Linked DNA regions of Sinorhizobium fredii. The protein of the gene in region 2 interacts with the protein of the main gene of each other region in a pairwise test. Links are inferred from orthologs where the notes say so. Each region holds a gene or a part of one and is shown on either strand. Other genes may lie near its edges. The genes, in order: NXT3_RS18480 and sfsA.

Evidence for each region.
Region 1: the proteins of sfsA (region 2) and NXT3_RS18480 interact in binary tests that used the Escherichia coli proteins (3 or more experiments, as listed by UniProt). The link is inferred for Sinorhizobium fredii from one-to-one orthologs.

What each region holds. Positions count from the first base shown.
Region 1 is NZ_CP024307.1:3,762,377-3,772,876, reverse strand. The notes cover bases 6,873-9,866. They hold NXT3_RS18480 (glutamate-5-semialdehyde dehydrogenase), read right to left. Parts: upstream 9,015-9,866; coding sequence 7,731-9,014; downstream 6,873-7,730. Other genes in these bases: proB (glutamate 5-kinase), read right to left, coding at 9,052-9,866; NXT3_RS18485 (nicotinate-nucleotide adenylyltransferase), read right to left, coding at 7,108-7,674; rsfS (ribosome silencing factor), read right to left, coding at 6,873-7,063. In the rest of the region: NXT3_RS18520 (calcium-binding protein), read left to right, coding at 1-1,096; NXT3_RS18515 (RNA pyrophosphohydrolase), read right to left, coding at 1,164-1,694; NXT3_RS18510 (divergent polysaccharide deacetylase family protein), read right to left, coding at 1,741-2,946; NXT3_RS18505 (S41 family peptidase), read right to left, coding at 3,093-4,415; NXT3_RS18500 (murein hydrolase activator EnvC family protein), read right to left, coding at 4,405-5,832; 23S rRNA (pseudouridine(1915)-N(3))-methyltransferase RlmH, read right to left, coding at 5,928-6,410; more of rsfS, read right to left, coding at 6,572-6,872; more of proB, read right to left, coding at 9,867-10,188; GTPase ObgE, read right to left, coding at 10,190-10,500. UniProt on the Escherichia coli protein: Catalyzes the NADPH-dependent reduction of L-glutamate 5-phosphate into L-glutamate 5-semialdehyde and phosphate. The product spontaneously undergoes cyclization to form 1-pyrroline-5-carboxylate.
Region 2 is NZ_CP024307.1:1,683,485-1,693,733, forward strand. Bases 3,575-6,317 are described here. They hold sfsA (DNA/RNA nuclease SfsA), read right to left. Parts: upstream 5,453-6,317; coding sequence 4,697-5,452; downstream 3,575-4,696. Other genes in these bases: radC (RadC family protein), read right to left, coding at 3,575-3,867; map (type I methionyl aminopeptidase), read right to left, coding at 3,864-4,703; phaC (poly(3-hydroxyalkanoate) polymerase subunit PhaC), read right to left, coding at 5,468-6,317. Also shown: tig (trigger factor), read left to right, coding at 1-313; sthA (Si-specific NAD(P)(+) transhydrogenase), read right to left, coding at 417-1,820; NXT3_RS08200 (magnesium and cobalt transport protein CorA), read left to right, coding at 2,019-3,062; more of radC, read right to left, coding at 3,076-3,574; more of phaC, read right to left, coding at 6,318-7,312; NXT3_RS08225 (SHOCT domain-containing protein), read left to right, coding at 7,423-7,728; NXT3_RS08230 (LL-diaminopimelate aminotransferase), read left to right, coding at 7,851-9,068; NXT3_RS08235 (homoserine dehydrogenase), read left to right, coding at 9,142-10,249. UniProt on the Escherichia coli protein: Binds to DNA non-specifically. Could be a regulatory factor involved in maltose metabolism.

The DNA.
Region 1 (10,500 bases), 2.1 Mb from region 2 along the record:
CAACGGCGGCGCCGGCGACGACACGATATCGGGTGATGCCGGCAACGACAGATTGAGAGGCGGCGCTGGCAATGACATCATCCGCGGCGCGGGCCTCGCCGGTACCGAGGGCAAGGACGTGATCTATGTCGAGGACGGCAATGACACGGTCTATATCGGCATCGGCGACAAGGCGGACGGCGGCGCCGGAACCGACGTGCTGAACCTTGATCTCACTGGGCAGACGCGGGAAATCAGTTTTGCCTTCTCTGGCGCAGCGGTGATCGTCGATACGGCGACATGGTTCAACGGCTTCGAAGGGCTTGATTATGCGGGCAGCAACGGCCGTGACAGGGTGAGCGGCGGCGCTCTCGACGACACGCTCAAGGGCAACAACGGCGACGACACCCTGCACGGCGGAAACGGCAACGATACGCTCCGCGACGGCGCCGGCGACGATCAACTCTTCGGGGATGCTGGCGACGACCTTCTCATCCGCGATGATCCATCGGGCAGGGATGTGTTAGACGGCGGTAGCGGTGTCGATACGCTTTCCTTCAGCGAAGGATCGACTTCGGTCGTTCTCGATCTCCAGGATCAGGCGGCGAGCAAGGGCCTGGCACTCGGTCTCACGGTGACGAACGTCGAAAACATCAGAGGCAGCGGCGCCGACGATGAGATTCGCGGCAATGCAAACGGCAATGTTCTTTATGGCGGGAAGGCGGACGACATCCTCGATGGCCGCACGGGCAACGACATGCTGGTCGGCGGCAAGGGCGATGATTGGCTGACCGGCGGTGCCGGCAACGACCGGTTCGTCTTCGATAAGGACGGATTCGACGGCGAGGGAGACGTCATCACCGATTTCACCCGTGGCCAGGACAAGCTCGTCATCGAGCGCGACGCCTTCGGCATCGCGGGGGGCGATGCGGCGGTGACACTCGTGACAGGCACCGACCCCGCAGCGACGAGCGGAAAGGGCATGTTCCTGTTCGAGACGGACAATGGCCGTCTCTGGTTCGATGCCGACGGCTCGGGTACTGCCGAAGACCCGCAACTGGTCGCCATCCTGCAGAACGTCAGAACACTTACGACGAGCGACTTCGTCCTCGCCTGACGAAGGTCCGAACGATCCGCGATCAGTAGCCCGTCCCGTTTTTGCGGGGCGGGCTCCGACGGCGGGCCTACCTACCCACCAGATGCGCGAAGGCGGCGACGACCTCTTCATAGGCCTTGCGCTTGAAAGGCACGATCAGGCCCGGCAGTTCGCGCATCGGCTTCCATTCCCAGGCGTCGAATTCGGGGTCGTGGCCGCCCGGCGGCGGGTTGATGGCGATCTCGCTTTCGTCGCCTTCGAAGCGGAAGGCATACCAGCGCTGCGTCTGGCCGCGAAACTTGCCCTTGAGGCCGATGCCAATCAGGTGCTCCGGCAGGTCGTAATTGATCCAGTCGGGCGCCTCGGCAAGCAGCGAAACGCTGCGCATGCCGGTCTCCTCGTAAAGCTCGCGATAGGCGGCTTCAAGCGGGTCCTCGCCCTCGTCGATGCCGCCCTGCGGCATCTGCCAGAGCTGCGGCGAGCCATCATATTCCGAATTGCCGACCGCGAGCCGATGTCCGGCCCAGACAAGCCCCTCATGATTAAGGACCATGACGCCGACACAAGGCCGATAAGGCAGGTCCTCTGCCTTCAAAGCCTTGCCCTTGTCTTTACCCATGTCGTCATTCCCTTGCATGTGCTGTCAGGTATTCAGCCTGCTTAGATCAGTTTTGTTGCGGATCGTTGACGAGAGCCGAAATGCCGACGAATTCGATGCCGCGCCCGCCGGCCTCCTCCATCCAGTCGGCGATCGTCGCCACGCTCTCTTCGAAGGCGGAGGCGACGCCGATCGCCGTGCCGTTGCGCCGCGCGACGCGTTCGAGTTCGTCGAGCTTGCGCAGGATCGCGCCGCGGCTGAGTTCGCTGTCGAGAACCAGATCGGCAAAGCCATGCGGCACGCCGAAGGCGCCAGAGAGCGTTCCGGAAAGCGATTGCGCCGAGGTGCCGTCGTCGAGAAACAACAGGCCGCGCTTACCGAGGTCGCGCATCACCGGCTCGAGCGCATCCGCATCGGAGAGAAAGCGGCCGCCGAGATAGTTCATGACGCCGGTATAATTGGTGATCTGGCCCATGCTGCGGTGCAGCTCGGCGAGGTTCTTCGTGGCGCCGCGAGAGACGAGAAGCGCATGCGGCCCGGGGTCGTTGTCCGGATAGTCGAAGGGCTCCATCGGGATCTGCAGGAGGATCTCGTGGCCGTCGCGGCGCGCATCCTGCATCCAGCGCTGCAGGCTGTTGCCGGCCGCGGCGAAGGCGAGCGTCACGTCCGGCGGCAGATCGCGGATCGCCCGCTGGGTCCCCGTCTGGCTGAGGCCGAGGCCGCCGACGACGAGCCCGATGCGGGTGCCGCGGGCGCCGGACCAGGGACGGGCATATTGATCCATGGGCCGCAAACCGTCCGGACCGACGATCGGCAACCGGCCATCGGGCGTGACTTCGACGAGGTCCTCGTTCGGAAGCGCCGCCATGCGGGGATCCTGACCGCGCGTTGCCCCGGCACTGATCAGCGCCGGGCCCTCGCCGTCGCGCGGCCTCGGCGTGAATTTCGTGACCGTTGCGCCGTCGTCAGTGAGGATCTCCTCGACATGGGCGCCGGAACGGGCGCCGCTCGGGCGAAGCGAGCCGGCTGCTCCTTTCGGCTTGGCGGGGGATGCGACTTGCTCGGCGGGCGCCTGGCTCGCTTCTGCGCTCGCTACCGGATCCGGAGTGCGGAGCAGGGGATCGGGCGCCAAGGCGGCCCAGCCGGAAAGCCCGGCGACGACAAGGGTGAAGATGCCAAGAAATGCATAGCCGGACAGCCGGCGCGGGTCGCGCTTGCGCCGAGGCCGCTTCTTCGGGCCCCGGCCAAGGGGGGCATTGAGATCAGTTCCCAAACGGAGCCTCGACCTTTGGAACGTTGCCGGTGAGGGATGCGCCCCGCTCGCGAGAATCATCGGCAGTCGGCTACATCGCCGATGCATAATATAAAGGCGCCGGGTTGAACAGCCCGGCGTCTTTGTCTCATCCGCTTCGCGTCCGCTTACTTCTTGAGCTCGGCCTGTTCGGGATTGGCCGGGAAGGACGGATCCGTCTTCTTGCCGCGCAGGAGGTCGAGCGCGTAGTTCAGCTGAATGTCGTCCTTGGCCTCCGGCGGCACATAGGCGACCGAACCGGAGCCCTCGTCGTCCTCGTTCTGGCCCTTGATGTGGCCGCGCAGATCGGACTCGCCCTGGGCCTCGACCTTGCCGAGGAGTTCCGGCGGCAGCGGCTGTTCGACCTTGATGTCCGGGGTGATGCCGGTGCCCTGGATCGACTTGCCGGACGGCGTGTAATAAAGCGCGGTCGTCAGGCGCAGTGCGCCGGCGTCGCCGAGCGGAATGATCGTCTGAACCGAGCCCTTGCCGAAGGAACGCGTGCCGAGCACGGTCGCGCGCTTCATATCCTGCAGCGCACCGGCGACGATCTCCGATGCCGAAGCTGAGCCGCCGTTGACGAGGACGATGACGGGCTTGCCGTCCGTCAGGTCGCCCGGCGTCGCGTTGAAGCGGCGCGTCTCGTCCGGGTTGCGGCCGCGGGTCGAGACGACCTCGCCGCGTTCCATGAAAGCGTCCGAAACATTGATCGCCTGGTCGAGCAGACCGCCCGGGTTGAGTCGCAGGTCGAGCACATAGCCCTTGAGCTTGTCGGTCGGGACGTCCGCCTTGACTTTCTCGATGCCCTTCTTCAGGTCGTCGAAGGTCTTCTCCGTGAAGGAGATCACTCGGAGATAGCCGACATCGCCTTCAACGCGGTATTTGACGGCACGCACGGCGATCACGTCGCGAACGATCGTCACTTCGATCGGCTTCTCCGCACCCTTGCGCAGGATGGTGAGCTTGATCGGCGTGCCGACGGCACCGCGCATCTTGTCGACCGCTTCCTCGAGCTTTAGGCCGCGGACGTCCTGCCCGTCGATCTTCGAAATCAGGTCGCCGGCAAGCACCCCGGCGCGGGCGGCAGGGGTATCGTCGATCGGGCTCGTCACCTTGACGAGATCCTCTTCCATCGTCACCTCGATGCCGAGGCCGCCGAACTCGCCGCGCGTCTGGGTGCGCATATCCTCGGCATCGGCCGAGTTCATGTAGCTCGAATGCGGGTCGAGCGAGGAGAGCATGCCGTTGATGGCATTCTCGATGAGCTTGTCGTCCTGCGGCGGCGTCACGTACTGAGCGCGCACGCGCTCGAACACATCGCCGAAAATCGCCAGCTCGCGATAGGTGGACGAATTGGCCGCCACGGCCGGGATCGTTGCCGAATAGACGACGCCCATCGCCGTCGCCCCCATCAGCGCCCCGACCAGAACAAGTGAAGCTCTACGTATCATTTCGCGCCTTTCCAACTTCTGCTGCGGTCCACCACGGTCGGGAATCAACCGGCTTTCCGTCTTTTCGGAATTCAATGTAAATCGTTGGCCTGTCGGTTTCCAGCGTCAAGGCCGCCGCACTCGCCACTCTTTTTGCACCCATCGTCGCCACCGGCTCGCCTGCCACGACGAATTGCCCCGGGCGGACGCTTACGCTCTCCATTCCGGCAAGCACGATATGGTAGCCGTCGCCGGGATTGAGGATGATCATCTGTCCGTAGCTGCGGAAGCTGCCGGCATAGACAACCCATCCGTCCGCCGGCGTGGTCACCAGCGCGCCTGCATTGGTTTCCAGCATGATCCCCTGCAGCGAGTGCCCGGTGCCGTCCGCGTCGCCGAATTGCCGCAGGATCGAGCCTGCGACCGGATAGCTGAGCCTCTGTTGCAATTCCGAAAACACATATGCGGGCGCAATACGGTTTTTGTCGGGCACCGCGCTCTTGGCCAATTCCCGCGCCGCCTGGCGCTCGGCCTCGTTCATCCGCAGCCGTTCCTCCTCCTGCGCGCGCGCCGTCGCGGCTGCCTCGCGCACCGAGGAGATCTCGTTTTCGAGCGAGGAGATCAGCCCCTCGAGATTGGTCGCCTGCAGGGCCAGTTCCTCCGCCTTGAGCTGCTCGGAGGCGAGTTCCGTCGCGTTCTGCTGCCGCAGCTTTTCCTTCTCGGCGACGAGCATAGACATGCGCCGCTCTTCCTCGAGATTGGCGGTCATCGTCGCCGACAGATCGTCCCGCTGCCTCGCTATGCCGGCGCGGATGTCGGAAAGCGCCTTGAGATCGGCGACGAGGCTGTCGGTCTGCTCGCGTATTTCTGGAACGACGGCGCCGAGCAGGATGGCGCTGCGAACGGAGCCAAGCGCATCTTCCGGCGTCACCAAGATCGCCGGCGGTGGGTTGCGGCCCATCCGTTGCAGGGCGGCAAGCACCTCGGCGAGTACGCCGCGCCGGCCCCTGAGCGAGCGCTTGACCACGTCCTCCTTGGCGCGCAGCTCGTTGAGCTTCTTCTCGCCCTCGGCGATCTGCCGTTCGAGGTCCTGGCGCTTCGCCGCCGAATCGACGATCGCCGAGCGCAGCGCAGCATTGCTCTTGTCGATCTCGGCAATCGTTTGCTCGAGAGCCGCGGCGCGATCACGCGAAACGCCGATCGTCTTCGACAGCGCCTCGAGTTCGCTGCGTGTGCTGTCGCGCCTCAGGGTCAGGTCGGCGGCGGGATCCGGCGGCCCCTGCGTCGCAGCGGTCGGGCCCGGAGCGGCCGCGCCGGGATCCTGCGCCAGTGCCGGCGCGCCGCTCAACAGGAGAACGGCGGCGATCGCCGCGTGCCGACCGACCTGCCCGACGGCAAATTTCATCCGGGCGACGTCTCTGTTCCTGGCGCGCGTCATCCTGTCTCGTGGGCTAAGCAAATAAATCAGGAAACCCTAATCCGATTTGCCGCAGCCCACCAATACATATTCTTGTTATTGCCGACGAATGAGATTCACGCACGATGATACGGATGACCGGCCAAAATCGTCACGGCCCGATAGAGCTGTTCGGCAATCAGGATGCGCACGAGCTGGTGCGGCCAGGTCATCTTGCCGAGGCAGAGGACGGAATCGGCCCGGGCATGAAGCGTCGGGTCGAGCCCGTCGGCACCGCCGATGGCGATCATCAGATCGCGCTTGCCGCCGTCCCGCAACGTGCCGAGCAGCGTCGCGAAACTCTCCGAATCGAGCGCCTTGCCGCGTTCGTCGAGCAAGAGCAGCAGGCTGCCCTCGGCAAGCGCCTTTTCGAGCTGGGCCGCTTCCTCGCGCTTGCGTGTTTCCGCGTTGGCGGCGCGGCTCTCGTTGACTTCGACGACGCGCGCCAGTTCCAGGCCGATGGCCGGTCCCGCCTTGGCGAAGCGATCGAGGTAACGGGCTGCGAGATCCTTTTCCGGCCCCGCCTTGAGGCGGCCGACTGCGAAAAGTCCGATTCGCATTGACCCGTTTCCATCCCCACCGGCATCCGATCGAAGGGGATTTCGATCGGCAAAAACCCTTCTGCTGCCATCCTCCCGGTCGGGTGATGGCAGCGGCATCTCAAATCGGCACCGGTCGTCGCTCCGTCCTGAGGCGATCGGTCAGGGACGGGCGGCGCGTCTCAGTGCAGGGTGCTGTCCTCGACCTCCGGGGCCGCCCACATCTTTTCGATGTTGTAGAATTCCCGGATCTCGGGCCGGAAGATGTGAACGATCACATCGCCGGTGTCGATCAGCACCCAGTCGCCACCTTCGAGACCTTCGACGCGGGGATTGCCAAGGCCCTCGTCCTTCAGGTCCGTCACCAGGTGGTCGGCAATGGCCATAACATGCCTGTTCGAACGGCCGGAGACGACGACCATGAAGTCTCCCAACGCCGACTTTCCGGCAATGTTGATGGTGATGATATCTTCTGCCTTCGAGTCCTCTAGGCTTTCGAGGACCAGCTTAAGCGCACGGACAGCGGCTTCGTCGCTCAGTTCCGTGCTGCGCGGGACTGCGGAGACCGCATATCCCTTGGCGTGTGCTGTTGTCAGGGTCTTTCCTTTCCGAATGAACAGAACAAGCACTTCCGGTCCGTGATTGAGGTCGAACCGTGCGTCAAATGTAGGCACCAAACCGGTACGGTTTCAAGACGCGAGACGTAAATGACGGGAATTCACCCGGATTTGGCGGAACGGAGCGCCGTCGAGCTTAGTGAGGAGCGGGGTCCGTGGATGAAAGTCCAGGCCGGCGGCGGCCGAGATGCGACGCTCGGCGCGTCGTCCTCGTCGATTCGCGCCTGACTGAAGGTCCTGGCCATGGGCGACGACAGATAGGCGAGCGTCGAGCCCGGCCTGTCGATCACCGCGATCGGGAAGGTGCCGACGATCCGGCGCCAGTCCTGCCAGCGATGAAAGCTCCGGAGATTGTCGGCCCCCATCACCCAGACGAAGCGGACGCCGCGGTTGCGTGCCCGGACGAACTCCAGGGTGCGCGCCGTATAGCTCTGTCCGAGCGCCTGCTCGAAGGCCGTGATCTTGATGCGCGGATTGCCGGCGATCTTCTCGCTCATCGCGATCCGCTCGGCGAGCGGCGCGAGATTGTTGCGGTCCTTCATCGGATTGCCGGGCGTCACCATCCACCAGAGCTGGCAGAGCCCGAGCTTGCGTAGCGCCGTCTCGGCAACGAGCACATGGCCCTCATGGGGCGGGTTGAACGATCCGCCGAACAGGCCGACGGCCATGCCGCTCTCGACATGCGGCATGCGCAGATATTCCGGCTTCACATCCGCAGGTGTCGTCAGGGCCGCACCTGTCCTGTGCCGCGCACGCGATATTTGAACGAGGTCAGCTGCTCGACGCCGACCGGACCGCGGGCATGCATCTTGCCGGTGGCAATGCCGATCTCTCCGCCCATGCCGAACTCGCCGCCATCGGCAAACTGCGTCGAGGCATTGTGCAGCAGGATCGCCGAGTCGATTTCGGTGAAGAAGCGCTCGACGACGGCCGCGTCTTCGGCGATCACCGCCTCCGTGTGGGCCGAAGACCAGCTGTTGATGTGCTCGATGGCGCCGGAAATGCCGTCGACGAGCTTCGCCGAGATGATCGCGTCCAGATATTCGGTGGCCCAGTCTTCGTCGGTTGCGCCTCTCAGGCCCGGCAACAGGCCTTGTAGCTCGTCGGAAACGCGCACCTCGCAACCGGCGTCGAGCAAACCCTTAAGCAGCGGTTTCGCCAGCCGGTCGGCGGCGTTGCGGTCGATCAGCAGCGTCTCGGCGGCGCCGCAGATGCCGGTTCGGCGCATCTTGGCATTGACGACGATGTTTTTCGCCATATCGAGATCGGCGGAGGCATCGACATAGATATGGCAAAGGCCTTCGAGATGGGCGAAGACCGGCACGCGCGCCTCGTTTTGAACCCGGGCGACGAGGCTTTTGCCGCCGCGCGGCACGATAACGTCGATCGCCCCGTTCAGCCCCGAAAGCATGGCGCCGACGGCGGCGCGGTCGGCGACAGGCACCATCTGGATCGCTTCTTCCGGCAGGCCGGCAGCCTTCAGCCCCTCGGCCAGGCAGGCATGGATCGCCCGCGACGAATGGAAGCTGTCGGAGCCGCCGCGCAGGATCACCGCATTACCCGCCTTGAGGCAGAGCGCGCCGGCATCCGCCGTGACGTTCGGACGGCTTTCATAGATCACCCCAATGACGCCGAGCGGCGTGCGGACGCGCTCTATATGCAAGCCGTTCGGCCGGTCCCATGCGGCAATGACGTCGCCGACCGGATCCTTCAGCGCCGCGATCGCCCGGATGCCGTCCGCCATGTCGCGGATGCGGCCGTCCGTCAGCGTCAGCCGGTCGATGAACGCCTTGGCGACACCGCTCTCTTCAGCGTTTGCGAGATCGGTCGCGTTGGCGGCGAGGATGTCGCTGCTCCTCGCGATGATTGCCTCGGCCATGCCGATGAGCGCCGCATGCTTGCGCTCGGCGCTGGCAATGGCGAGCGGCCGGGCGGCCGCCTTGGCGCGACGGCCGATCTCCAGCATGATCGCATTGACGTCTGAGCCGTTCTCGACCGTGTCAAGCATGGAGCTTGCCTTTCTTCTCGTCCTTTTCCGCCCCGGATCATGGTTCCGAGGGAGCCGTCATTACCATATCGTCGCGATGCACCATGGCGGTGCGGCCGGCGTAGCCGAGGATCGCGGCGATCTCGGCCGATTTCTTGCCGGCGATCTGGCGCGCCTCGTCGGCGTCGTAGCCGGCGAGCCCGCGGGCGATCTCGCGGCCGGAATTGTTGAGGATCGCGATCGTGTCGCCGCGGCTGAACGTTCCGGTCACCTGGCGGACACCGGCCGGAAGCAGGCTCTTGCCGGAGCGCAGCGCCGTCTCCGCGCCGGCATCGATCGCAATCGAACCGGCCGGCAGGAGCTGTCCGGCGATCCAGGTCTTGCGCGCCGTCACCGGCGAGCGGGAAGGCGCGAACCAGGAGGAACGGGCGCCGGCCTCGATCGCCTTCAGCGGATGCACCGGCTTGCCGGAAGCGATGATCATCGCGCAACCGGCCGTTGTGGCGATCTTGCCGGCATCGATCTTGGTGCGCATGCCGCCGCGCGACAGTTCCGAGGCCGCACCGCCGGCCATCGCCTCGATCTCCGGCGTGATTTCCGCAATCGTCTCGAGGAAGCGGGCTTCCGGATCGAGATGCGGCGGGGCCGTATAGAGCCCGTCGATGTCGGATAGCAGCACGAGCAGGTCGGCGCCGACCATGGTCGCCACGCGGGCGGCGAGCCGATCGTTGTCGCCATAGCGGATTTCGGTGGTGGCGACCGTGTCGTTCTCGTTGATGATCGGCACGGAGCCGAGCTTCAGCAACTGGTTGATCGTGGCGCGCGCATTCAGGTAGCGGCGTCGCTCCTCCGTATCGCCGAGCGTCAGCAGGATCTGGCCGGCGATGATCTGGTCGGTAGAAAGGCTTTCCGACCAGGCGCGGGCGAGGGCGATCTGGCCGACGGCGGCGGCCGCCTGGCTTTCCTCGAGCTTCAGGGCGCCGGCCGGCAGGTTCAATACGGTGCGGCCGAGCGCGATGGCGCCCGAGGAAACGACCAGCACTTCGACGCCCTTGCCCTTTAGCGCCGCGATGTCGGCGCACATGGCGTCGAGCCAGCTCTTTTTCAGCCCCGTCTGGCGGTCGACGAGCAGGGCCGAGCCGATCTTGATGACGATCCGGCGGTGCTTTTCGAGCGGTTTGCGGTTCGCGGCCATGTCAGGCTTGCTCCTCGCCGGCCTTGGCGGAGGAAATGACGTCGCGCAGTGCCCGCAGCGCCTCGGTCATGCCCTTGTTGGTCACGGCCGAGATGAGGAGCGGCGGCGCGCCGCAGGCTTTGGCGAGCGCCTTCGATTTCGCCTTCAACTCCTCGTCGGTGAGCACGTCGATTTGCGACAGCGCGACGATCTGCGGCTTGTCTTCGAGCCCGCCGCCGTAGGCCTCCAGCTCGTGCTTGACGGTCTTGTAGGCCTTGGCGACATCTTCCTCCTGAGCCGAAACCAGGTGCAGCAGCACCCGGGTGCGCTCGA
Region 2 (10,249 bases):
TCAGTTCCCCGGCCAGGAGAAGCAGATCCTCGACTACTTCAAGAACACCCCCGGTGCCGCCGCTTCGCTGCGCGCGCCGCTCTTCGAAGAGAAGGTCGTCGATCACCTGCTTTCGGAAGTCTCGGTAACCGACAAGACGGTTTCCAAGGAAGCCCTGATGGCCGAGGACGAATCCGAAGACAAGCCGGCAAAGAAGGCGCCCGCCAAGAAGAAGGCCGCTGCCAAGGCCGAAGCTGCCGAAGGCGAAGAAGCCGCGGCTCCGAAGAAAAAGGCTCCGGCCAAGAAGAAGGCCGCCGACGAAGGCGCCGAGTAATTAGCATCGTCCAGAATAGTTAAAGGCCGCCTTCGGGCGGCCTTTTCGTTTGCGCCGAGAAAGCCGCCGAAACCGGCGACATGAATTGCAGAGGCGGGGGGACCTACACTGCTTTGATCTCGCCCATGCGGTTCCAGGCGTCGAGCCCGGCAATCTTGTAGGCCTCCGCAAGGGTCGGATAGTTGAAGGTGTTTTCGACGAAATATTCGACCGTGCCCTTCAGGTTCAGAACCGCCTGGCCGATATGCACGAGTTCGGTGGCGCCTTCGCCGATGATATGCACGCCGAGCAGGCGCCGGGTCTTCAGCGAGAAGATCATTTTCAAGAGGCCCGCATCGAGCCCCATGATGTGGCCGCGCGAGGTCTCACGGAACCGTGCAATGCCGCATTCGTAGGGGATGCCGCGTTCCTTCACTTCCTCTTCGGAAAGGCCGCAGGTGGAGATTTCCGGCACTGCATAGATGCCGTAGGGGAAGTATTTCTGCGGCTCTTTGGCGATCGCGCCGACGGCAACGCGCGCTGCGACACGGCCCTGTTCCATGGAGGTCGAGGCGAGACTTGGAAAGCCGACCACGTCGCCTGCCGCATAGATGTTCGGAACCGCGGTCTGGAATGTTTCCGGATTGACCTTCAGGCGCCCGCGGCTGTCCGCCTCGAGACCGGCGGCCGGGAGATTGAGCGCATCGGTCGCTCCCATGCGGCCGGCGGCAAACAGTACCATTTCCGTTGTGATCTTGCGGCCATTGTCGAGGGTAAGCATGACCTTACCATCGTCGAGACGCTCCACCTTCTCAGCTTTCTGGCCGAGATTGAGTTTCATGTTGCGGTCCCGAAGCTGGTAGGTGAAATCTTCGACGATCTCCTTGTCGATGAAGTCGAGCATGGTCGACTTGGGGTCGATCACCGTCACCTGCGTGTCGAGCGCACTGAAGATCGTGGCATATTCGATGCCGACGACGCCGGCGCCGATGACGACGAGAGAACGCGGCAGGTCCTGGATCTCGAGCAACTCGTCGCTGTCGACGACGGTCTTGCCGTCAAAGGGAATATAGTCCGGCCGAAAGGGCTTCGTGCCGACGGCAAGCAGGATGCTGGTACCGGCAACATGCATGCTCTCGCCGTCGTCCTTGACGATTTCGAGCGTCGTCGGATCGACGAAGCTCGCCTTTCCGCGGATGTGATGGACGCGGTTGCGCGCGAATTGATGCTCCAGCACCTCGACTTCGTGGTTGAGCGTGATGATCAGGCGCTGGCGCAGATCCTCGGCGCTGATCTCCTGCTTCACCCGATAGGAGCGGCCGTAGAAGCCGCGCTCGCGCCAGCCGGAGAGGTTGAGCGCCGTCTCGCGCAGCGTCTTGGACGGAATTGTTCCGGTGTGCACCGAGACGCCCCCGACCCGCTTGCCCTGCTCGATGACGAGCACTTTCCTGCCGAGCTTGGCCGCCTGAATTGCGCCTCTGCGTCCGGCCGGACCGCTGCCGACGACGATAAGATCGAACTGGTTCATGAGCGCTTCCCCTGAGCCAAGCGAGAATCGTTTTTGCAACGCGGCAAACTCGCGCGTGAACATCTATATCGTCAATGGCACGCTTTGATGAAGTGGCAATGCCGCAACGATCTGTCCTGGATGCGTCCGATCGCAAATATCGCTATGCTTCGCACATTCGGCGGAGAGGGAGGACGGACAGGCATGGCGCTCGAGTGGATGAATGGTCCAGCTTCACAGACAGCGCAAGGCAATGGCGATGCGCCGGCGCTCGAAGCACCGCCGTGCAATCGGCCGGGGGTCGTGGCCGCCGCCGTCTATCAGAACGGCCGACGCGTTCGAGACATCGAAATCGAAGAGGCCGGAGAGTGGCGAAATCGCGAGAACGTCGTCGTTTGGATCGGCCTGCACGAACCGGACAAGCAATTGCTGCGGCAGGTGCAGAAACAATTTGATCTGCATGATCTGGCGATCGAGGACGCCGGCAAGGCGCACCAGCGGCCGAAGCTGGAAATCTACGGCGATGCGATCTTCGTCGTGGCGCGCACGGCCCATATGGTCGAGGACGAGATCGCCTTCGGGGAGACGCATCTGTTCGTCGGGCGGGGCTACGTCGTTTCCGTTCGTCACGGCGCCTCGACGTCCTATATGGCGGTGCGGCAGCGCTGCGAGTCTTCCCCGGCAGCGCTGGCCCATGGCGAGAACTACATCCTCTATTCGATCCTCGACTTCATCGTCGACAACTACATGCCGGTCGTCGAGACGATTCACGGCGAGGTGGAGGAACTGGAGGACCGCCTGCTGCGCTCGCGGTTGGACAAGACACATATCGAACGGCTCTATCTGATGCGGCGCAATCTGCTCAAGCTGCGCAATGCCGTCGTTCCGCTGGTCGACGTCTGCCGCCGGCACGAGCATCTCGAACTGCCGGGCATGGACGCGGCGATGCAGCCGCTCTTCCGAGACGTCACCGATCATGTTCGCCGCGTCCAGGAGGACATAGACGCGCTTCGCGAGGTGCTGGCCTTCACCTTCGAAGCAAGCCTGATGATCGGCCAGTCCGAGCAGACGGAAATCTCCCGCAAGCTTGCCTCCTGGGCGGCGATCCTGGCGGTTCCGACCGCAATCGCTGGGATCTACGGCATGAACTTCGAGGACATGCCTGAACTCCGGTTCCGCTATGGCTACTTCATCGTACTGGCGGTGATCTTCGGACTCTGCGCGACGCTCTATCGGTTCTTCCGGCGGGCGCGCTGGCTTTAAGCAGCCCCTTGGCCTAAAACAGCCGCAGCCCTTTCATGCTGACATGTCCGTCCTTGCCGATGATCACGTGGTCGTGGACGGTGATGCCGAGCGGCTTTGCCGCCTCGGCGATCAGCTTCGTCATCTCGATATCGGCGCGCGACGGCGTCGGATCGCCGGACGGGTGGTTGTGCACCAGAATCAAGGCGGTCGCGGAAAGCTCCAGCGCGCGCTTGACGACCTCGCGCGGATAGACGGGGGTATGGTCGATCGTCCCCTGCTGCTGCACCTCGTCGGCAATCAGCGTGTTGCGCTTGTCGAGAAAGAGGATGCGGAACTGTTCCTTCGTCTCGTGCGCCATCGCGGCATGACAATAGTCGATCACCCCGCTCCAGGAAGACAGGACCTGCTTGTTGCGCAACTCGCTCTTCAGCGTCCGTTGCGCCGCGGTGGCGATGAGCTTGAGGTCGAGAGCAACGGATTCGCCGACGCCCTTGACCTCCTGCAACAGGTGCTGAGGTGCGCCGAACACGCCGGCGAGCGTGCCGAAGCGGGCGAGGAGGTCCTTGGCGATCGGTTTCGTGTCGCGGCGGGGAATAAGGCGGAACAGAATGAGTTCGAGGATCTCGTAGTCGGCGAGTGCCGAATTGCCCTGTTCGCGGTAGCGTGCCCTCAGACGATCGCGGTGGCCGTGATAATGCGCCTCGGCAGTGCCGCCAAGCGTCGAAATCTTGTCCAATTTCCGCGCCTTCTGCGGCGCGAAAAACTGCCGCTCGTCGGCGGTCTCTTCTTCGTCCGGTTCGGGAAAAGGAGGCGGCTTCGTCACGCGGTCCCCAGTGCGCGGACGCCTGGCATGAAAAGGCCGGCCGGCGAAAGCGTGAACACTTCGCAGCCATTCGCCGTAACACCGACGGTGTGCTCGTACTGCGCCGAAAGCGACCGATCGCGCGTCACGGCGGTCCAGCCGTCGGAGAGCACCTTCACATGCGGCCGGCCGAGATTGATCATCGGCTCGATGGTGAAAATCATGCCCTCCCTAAGTTCCGGCCCTTCGCTGGCATTGCCGTAGTGGAGGATGTTCGGAGCATCGTGGAACAGCCGGCCGACGCCGTGGCCGCAGAAGTCCCTGACGACAGAGCAGCGCTCCGATTCCGCATAGGTCTGGATGGCCTCGCCGATCGCTCCGGTGCGGGCGCCGGGCCGCACCGCCGCTATGCCGCGCATCAGGCATTCATGCGTGACTTCGAGCAGCCGTTCGGCGGCGCGCTTGATCTCTCCGACCGGGTACATTCGACTGGAGTCGCCGTGCCAGCCATCGACGACATAGGTGACATCGATGTTGACGATATCGCCTTCGCGCAGCGGCTTGTCGTTCGGTATCCCATGGCAGACGACGTGGTTGATCGACGTACAGGACGACTTGGTATAGCCGCGATAGTTCAAGGTCGCGGGCAGGGCGCCGTGGTCCAAGCCGAACTCGTAGACGAAACGGTCGATCTCTTCCGTCGTCACGCCCGGCCGCACCCTTGACGCTAATTCATCCAGACAGCGTGCCGTCACCTGACAGGCCTTGCGCATGCCTTCGAATCCGTCCGGGCCGTAGAGACGAATGACGCCCGTATTCTTGTAGGGGGCAGCGCCGGCCTCGATGTAAGTTACCATTCCAAGACTTTCGATGTTTCAGGCGGTTTTCTTAAATCAGCATGGACCGGTTCGTCCACTATCATCGCTCCGGCCGGCACGATCTCGAAGGGCGACACGGAGCATCGGATCGCATAGGCTTCGACGCCGCGTTGAGCCGCCCGTTCGAATGCGCGAGCATAAACCGGATCGAGGTCGCGGCATATCCGCAAGACGCCGCAGTCGTTTCTTTGAACAAGATAGAGCATGATCGCCCGGTGTCCCGCCTCGACCATGTCGCCCAGCTCTTCGAGGTGTTTGGCGCCGCGCTCGGTCGGGCTGTCCGGAAACTCCGCCAGGGCCGCGGCGCGGCTGAAGTGGACATTCTTCACCTCGACATAGGCAAGACCTTTCACCGGATCGCTGAGCAGAATGTCGATTCTTGAATTGCGCCCATATCTCTGCTCGCGGCGGAGCGTTTCATAGGTGTGAAGGTCGCTGACCAATCCGGCAGCGATCGCCTCCTCGGCGAGCCGGTTTGGCAGGCCGGTATTGATGCCCACCAGCGTGCCGTCCGCCTCGACGATCTCCAGCATGTGGCGATATTTGCGCGTCGGAGAGTCGTGCTCAGACAGCCAGATCGCCGATCCCGGCGCCGTCAGCCCGCGCATCGAGCCTGTATTCGGGCAAGAGCCTGTGATCCGCGTGCCGTCGGCAAGATCTGCATCGAAGAGAAAGCGCTTGTAGCGCTGCAAGAGCGTTGCCTGAACGAGCGGACGGGAAAACTTCACGATGCTTTCCGCGTCTCAGGCACGTACGCGCACGAAGGATCCCGGCGCCTCTTCGATGGAGTTGAGGGGCCCTCCGGGCTTGCGGGCCGGAACGCGCCGCTTGTCGAGCCGTTCGACCCAGTCCTGCCAGTGCGGCCACCAGGAGCCTGGCGTTTCCTTGGCCTTGTCCATCCACTCTTCGAGATCGCCTTTTGGGGGGCCGCCGGTCCAGAACTGGTATTTGCTCTTGTCCGGCGGGTTGACGACGCCGGCGATGTGGCCCGAGCCGGACAGAACGAAGGTGACCTTGCCGCCGAAGGACGCGCTGCCGAGGAAGACCGACTTCGCCGGCGCGATGTGATCCTCCTTGGTCGCCAGGTTGTAGATCGGGATCTTCACGTCGCCGAGCGATACCTTGCGTCCGGCAAGCTCCATCTCGCCCTTGGCGAGCCTATTCTCGAGATAGCAATTGCGCAGATAGAAGGAGTGGTTGGCGGCGGGCATCCGCGTCGAATCGGAGTTCCAGTAGAGCAGGTCGAAGGGCAGGGGATCCTGGCCCTTGAGATAATTGTTTACGAAATAGGGCCAGATCAGCTCGGAAGCGCGAAGCATGTTGAATGCGGTCGCCATTTTCGAGCCTTCCAGATAGCCGGTCTTGCTCATATTGGCTTCGAGCTGCTCTATCTGTTCGTCGTCGACGAAGACCTTGAGGTCGCCCGCATAGGTGAAATCCACCTGAGTGGTGAAAAGCGTCGCCGAGCGGATCCGGTCGTCGCCTTCGGCGGCATGGAGCGCCAGCGTGGCGGCGAGCAGCGTGCCGCCGACGCAATAGCCGATCGCATTCACCTCGCGCTCGCCGGTTGCCTGTTCGATCGTATCGAGCGCAAAGCCGACGCCTTCGCGCGCATAGGCTCCCCAGTCCTTGCGGGCGTGGCGCTCGTCCGGATTGACCCAGGAGATGACGAAGACCGTATGACCCTGGTCCACCGCCCATTTGATGAAGGACTTCTGAGGGTTGAGATCGAGCACGTAGTATTTGTTGATCCAGGGCGGGCAGATCAGCAGCGGCCGCTTCAGCACCGTTTCGGTACTCGCTTCGTACTGGATGACCTGGCAGATATCGGATTGCGCAATCACCTTGCCGGGGGTGATCGCAATGTTCTCGCCGATGGCGAATTTGCTGGTATCCGTTTGCCTGAGCCGGAGCTCGCCGCGCCCGGCGGCAATGTCCTCGGCGAGCATCTGCATGCCCTTGACGAGATTCGCCCCGCTGGACGCCACCGTCTCTCTATAGAGTTGCGGATTGGTGGTGATGAAATTGCTTGGAGAAAGCGCGCTGGAGATCTGGCGGACATAGAAGGCGGCCTTGTGCCGGGTGTGGTCGTCGAGCCCCTCGGCCTCCTTGACCATGTTCTCCGCCCAGTCGGATGTCACGAAATAGGCCTGGCGAATGAAGTCGAAAAACGGGTTCTTCACCCAGTCCTCGTCGGCAAAACGCTTGTCGTTGCGTTGCAGCTTCTCCGATTCGGCGACATCTTCACCGGCCATCCGGTGCAATGTCCGCGACCAGATGTCGAAGAAGCTCCCCATCAGATGCGTCTGCGCCTCCAGCGTCCGTCGCGGATCGGAGAGCCAGTATTCGGAGACTTTGGAGAGCGTCTTGACCATGTCGGAGACGGGCTCGGCATAGGTGTCTTTTTTCTCGCCGGTCTCCCGCGGCGCCAGCCATGCGGACGCCGCCTTTCCCATCTGTTCGACGGCGCGGGCCAGGTTGATGGCCAGGTTCTGGGGGTCCTTGACGATATAGGGCTCGACCGATTTTGGGTCGAAGCCCACATAGCCGCCCTTGCCCGTGGTGTCCTCGGCCTTGTCTGATGTCACCCGGCGTCCTCCACAGCACGTTGTTTGTTTTGTATTTTTACATTCTGCCCGAAAATGATTACAAGGGCTAGCGCATCGTCGCACCCTAAAAAGCAGAGGTCATCGCCAGCATGCTCGTCGTCGCAAACCAGCGTTCGCTTTCCCGGATTTCCGGGTTGATTCTTGCAGGCATGCTTGCCGGATGCAATTCGACGGCGGATCTCGCCACCTATCCTTCGGTTTATGGGCAGAAGCCTGCCGCCATGCAGCAGATGACCGACGACGAGGCGGTCAACATGCAGGGGCGGCTGACGGCGCTTGCCGCCCAGCGCAGATCCGGCGCCATCTCCGAAGCGGAGTATCAGCGCCGTCTGAAGGAATTGCAGTTGCTGGCCGAACAGCACGGGCCCCAAGCGCTGAAACAGATCGAGAATTAGCACTTGCCTTTCTGGTGATTTGGCCGCAAAGCGTTGAATGGCCGCAATGACGGCCATTCACCCCGCGCATGTTGAGCGATTGCCGACGAGGCCCAAAAACGCGCGCCAAATGAGGTCTGGAGATGGAAGAGTTTCATAAAGTCCGGCGTTTGCCGCCCTATGTTTTCGAACAGGTCAACCGTTTGAAAGCAAGCGCGCGAGCCGCCGGTGCTGACATCATCGACCTCGGCATGGGCAATCCCGACCTTCCAACCCCGCAGTCGATCGTCGACAAGCTTTGCGAGGTGGTGCAGGACCCGCGCACCCATCGCTATTCCTCGTCCAAGGGTATTCCGGGGCTGCGTCGCGCCCAGGCGGCCTATTATGCCCGCCGTTTCGGTGTCAAGCTCAATCCCGAGACCCAGGTCGTCGCGACACTCGGCTCGAAGGAAGGCTTTGCCAACATGGCGCAGGCGATCACCGCGCCGGGCGACGTGGTCCTGTGTCCTAACCCCACCTATCCGATCCACGCTTTCGGCTTCCTGATGGCCGGCGGCGTCATCCGCTCGATCTCGGTGGAGCCGGACGAGAGCTTCTTCCCGCCGCTCGAGCGGGCCGTGAAGCACTCGATCCCGAAGCCTCTGGCGCTGATCCTCAATTATCCGTCCAACCCGACGGCCCAGGTCGCGACGCTCGATTTCTACAAGGACGTCATCGCATTTGCGAAGAAGCACGACATCATCGTGCTGTCGGACCTCGCCTATTCGGAAATCTATTTCGACGACGTGCCGCCGCCCTCAGTTCTGGAAGTGCCGGGCGCGATCGACGTGACGGTCGAATTCACCTCGATGTCGAAGACCTTTTCGATGCCCGGCTGGCGCATGGGCTTCGCCGTCGGCAACGAGCGGCTGATCGCGGCGCTGACGCGGGTCAAGTCCTATCTCGATTACGGCGCCTTCACGCCGATCCAGGTGGCCGCGACGCAGGCGCTGAACGGCGACGGCAGCGACATCGCCGAGGTCCGCAACATCTACAAGCGCCGCCGTGACGTGATGGTCGACAGCTTCGGCAAGGCCGGCTTCGAAGTGCCGCCGCCGCCGGCGACGATGTTTGCCTGGGCGAAGATCCCCGAAAAATTTCGTCATCTCGGCTCGCTTGAGTTTTCCAAACTGCTTGTCGAAAAGGCGGATGTCGCGGTCGCTCCGGGCATCGGCTTCGGCGAGCAGGGCGACGACTATGTGCGGCTGGCGCTCGTCGAAAACGAGCACCGCATCCGCCAGGCGGCGCGCAACATCAAGCGCTTCCTGTCGACGGCGGATGAGACGATGCACAATGTCGTCTCGCTGAATGCACACCGGTAACGGAGAAGCCGGCTTTCGCGCAAAACGGCCCCGCCAGCCCGGCGGGGCGCCTTCTACATGTTAGGAACTTGCTATGGCAGATGCCCTTAAAATCGGCATTGCGGGCTTGGGGACGGTCGGTGCCTCGCTCGTGCGGATTCTCCAGGAACGTCACGAGATGCTGGCAACGACGTGCGGAAGGCCGATCGAGCTTGTCGCCGTGGCGGCAAGGGATCGCACGAAGGACCGCGGCGTTGATCTTTCGAAGACCGCCTGGTTCGAGAATGCCGTGGCGCTCGCTTCCGAGGCGGACATCGATGTCTTCGTTGAGTTGATGGGCGGGGCCGGGGATCCGGCCTATTCCTCGGTCAAGGCGGCGCTCGAGCGCGGTATCCATGTGGTTACCGCCAACAAGGCGCTGCTTGCCAAACATGGGATCGAACTCGCCGGCATTGCCGAGGAAAAGGGCGCGCTGCTCAACTACGAGGCAGCGGTCGCCGGCGGCATTCCGGTCATCAAGGCGCTTCGTGAATCGCTCACCGGTAATACCGTCTCGCGCGTCTACGGGATCATGAACGGGACCTGCAACTACATCCTGACCAAGATGGAGAAGGAGGGGCTGACTTTCGACGCCTGCCTGAAGGAAGCGCAGCGTCTTGGCTACGCCGAGACGGATTCATCCTTCGACATCGAGGGCAACGACACCGCCCATAAGCTCTCTATCCTGACCAGCCTCGCCTTCGGCACAGCAATCGCCGCCGACGACATCTACCTGGAAGGCATCACCAATATTTCGATCGAGGATATCCAGGCGGCCGCCGACCTTGGCTACCGCATCAAGCTGCTGGGCGTGGCGCAGCGCACCGAGAGCGGTATCGAGCAGCGCGTCCATCCGACGATGGTGCCCTACGATTCCGTCATCGCCCAGGTCGACGGGGTGACGAACGCGGTCGCAGTCGAGTCCGACATTCTCGGCGAACTGCTGATGGTCGGCCCAGGCGCCGGCGGCAACGCGACGGCCTCGGCCGTGCTTGGCGACATTGCCGACATCGCCAAGAGCCGCCCGGGCGCCCAACACGTGCCGGCCTTCGGGAGACCTACCACGGCGCTGCTGCCCTACAAGCGCGCCCGGATGCAGAGCCACGAGGGCGGCTACTTCATCCGCCTGAAAGTGGTCGATCGCACCGGCGTCTTCGCCAACA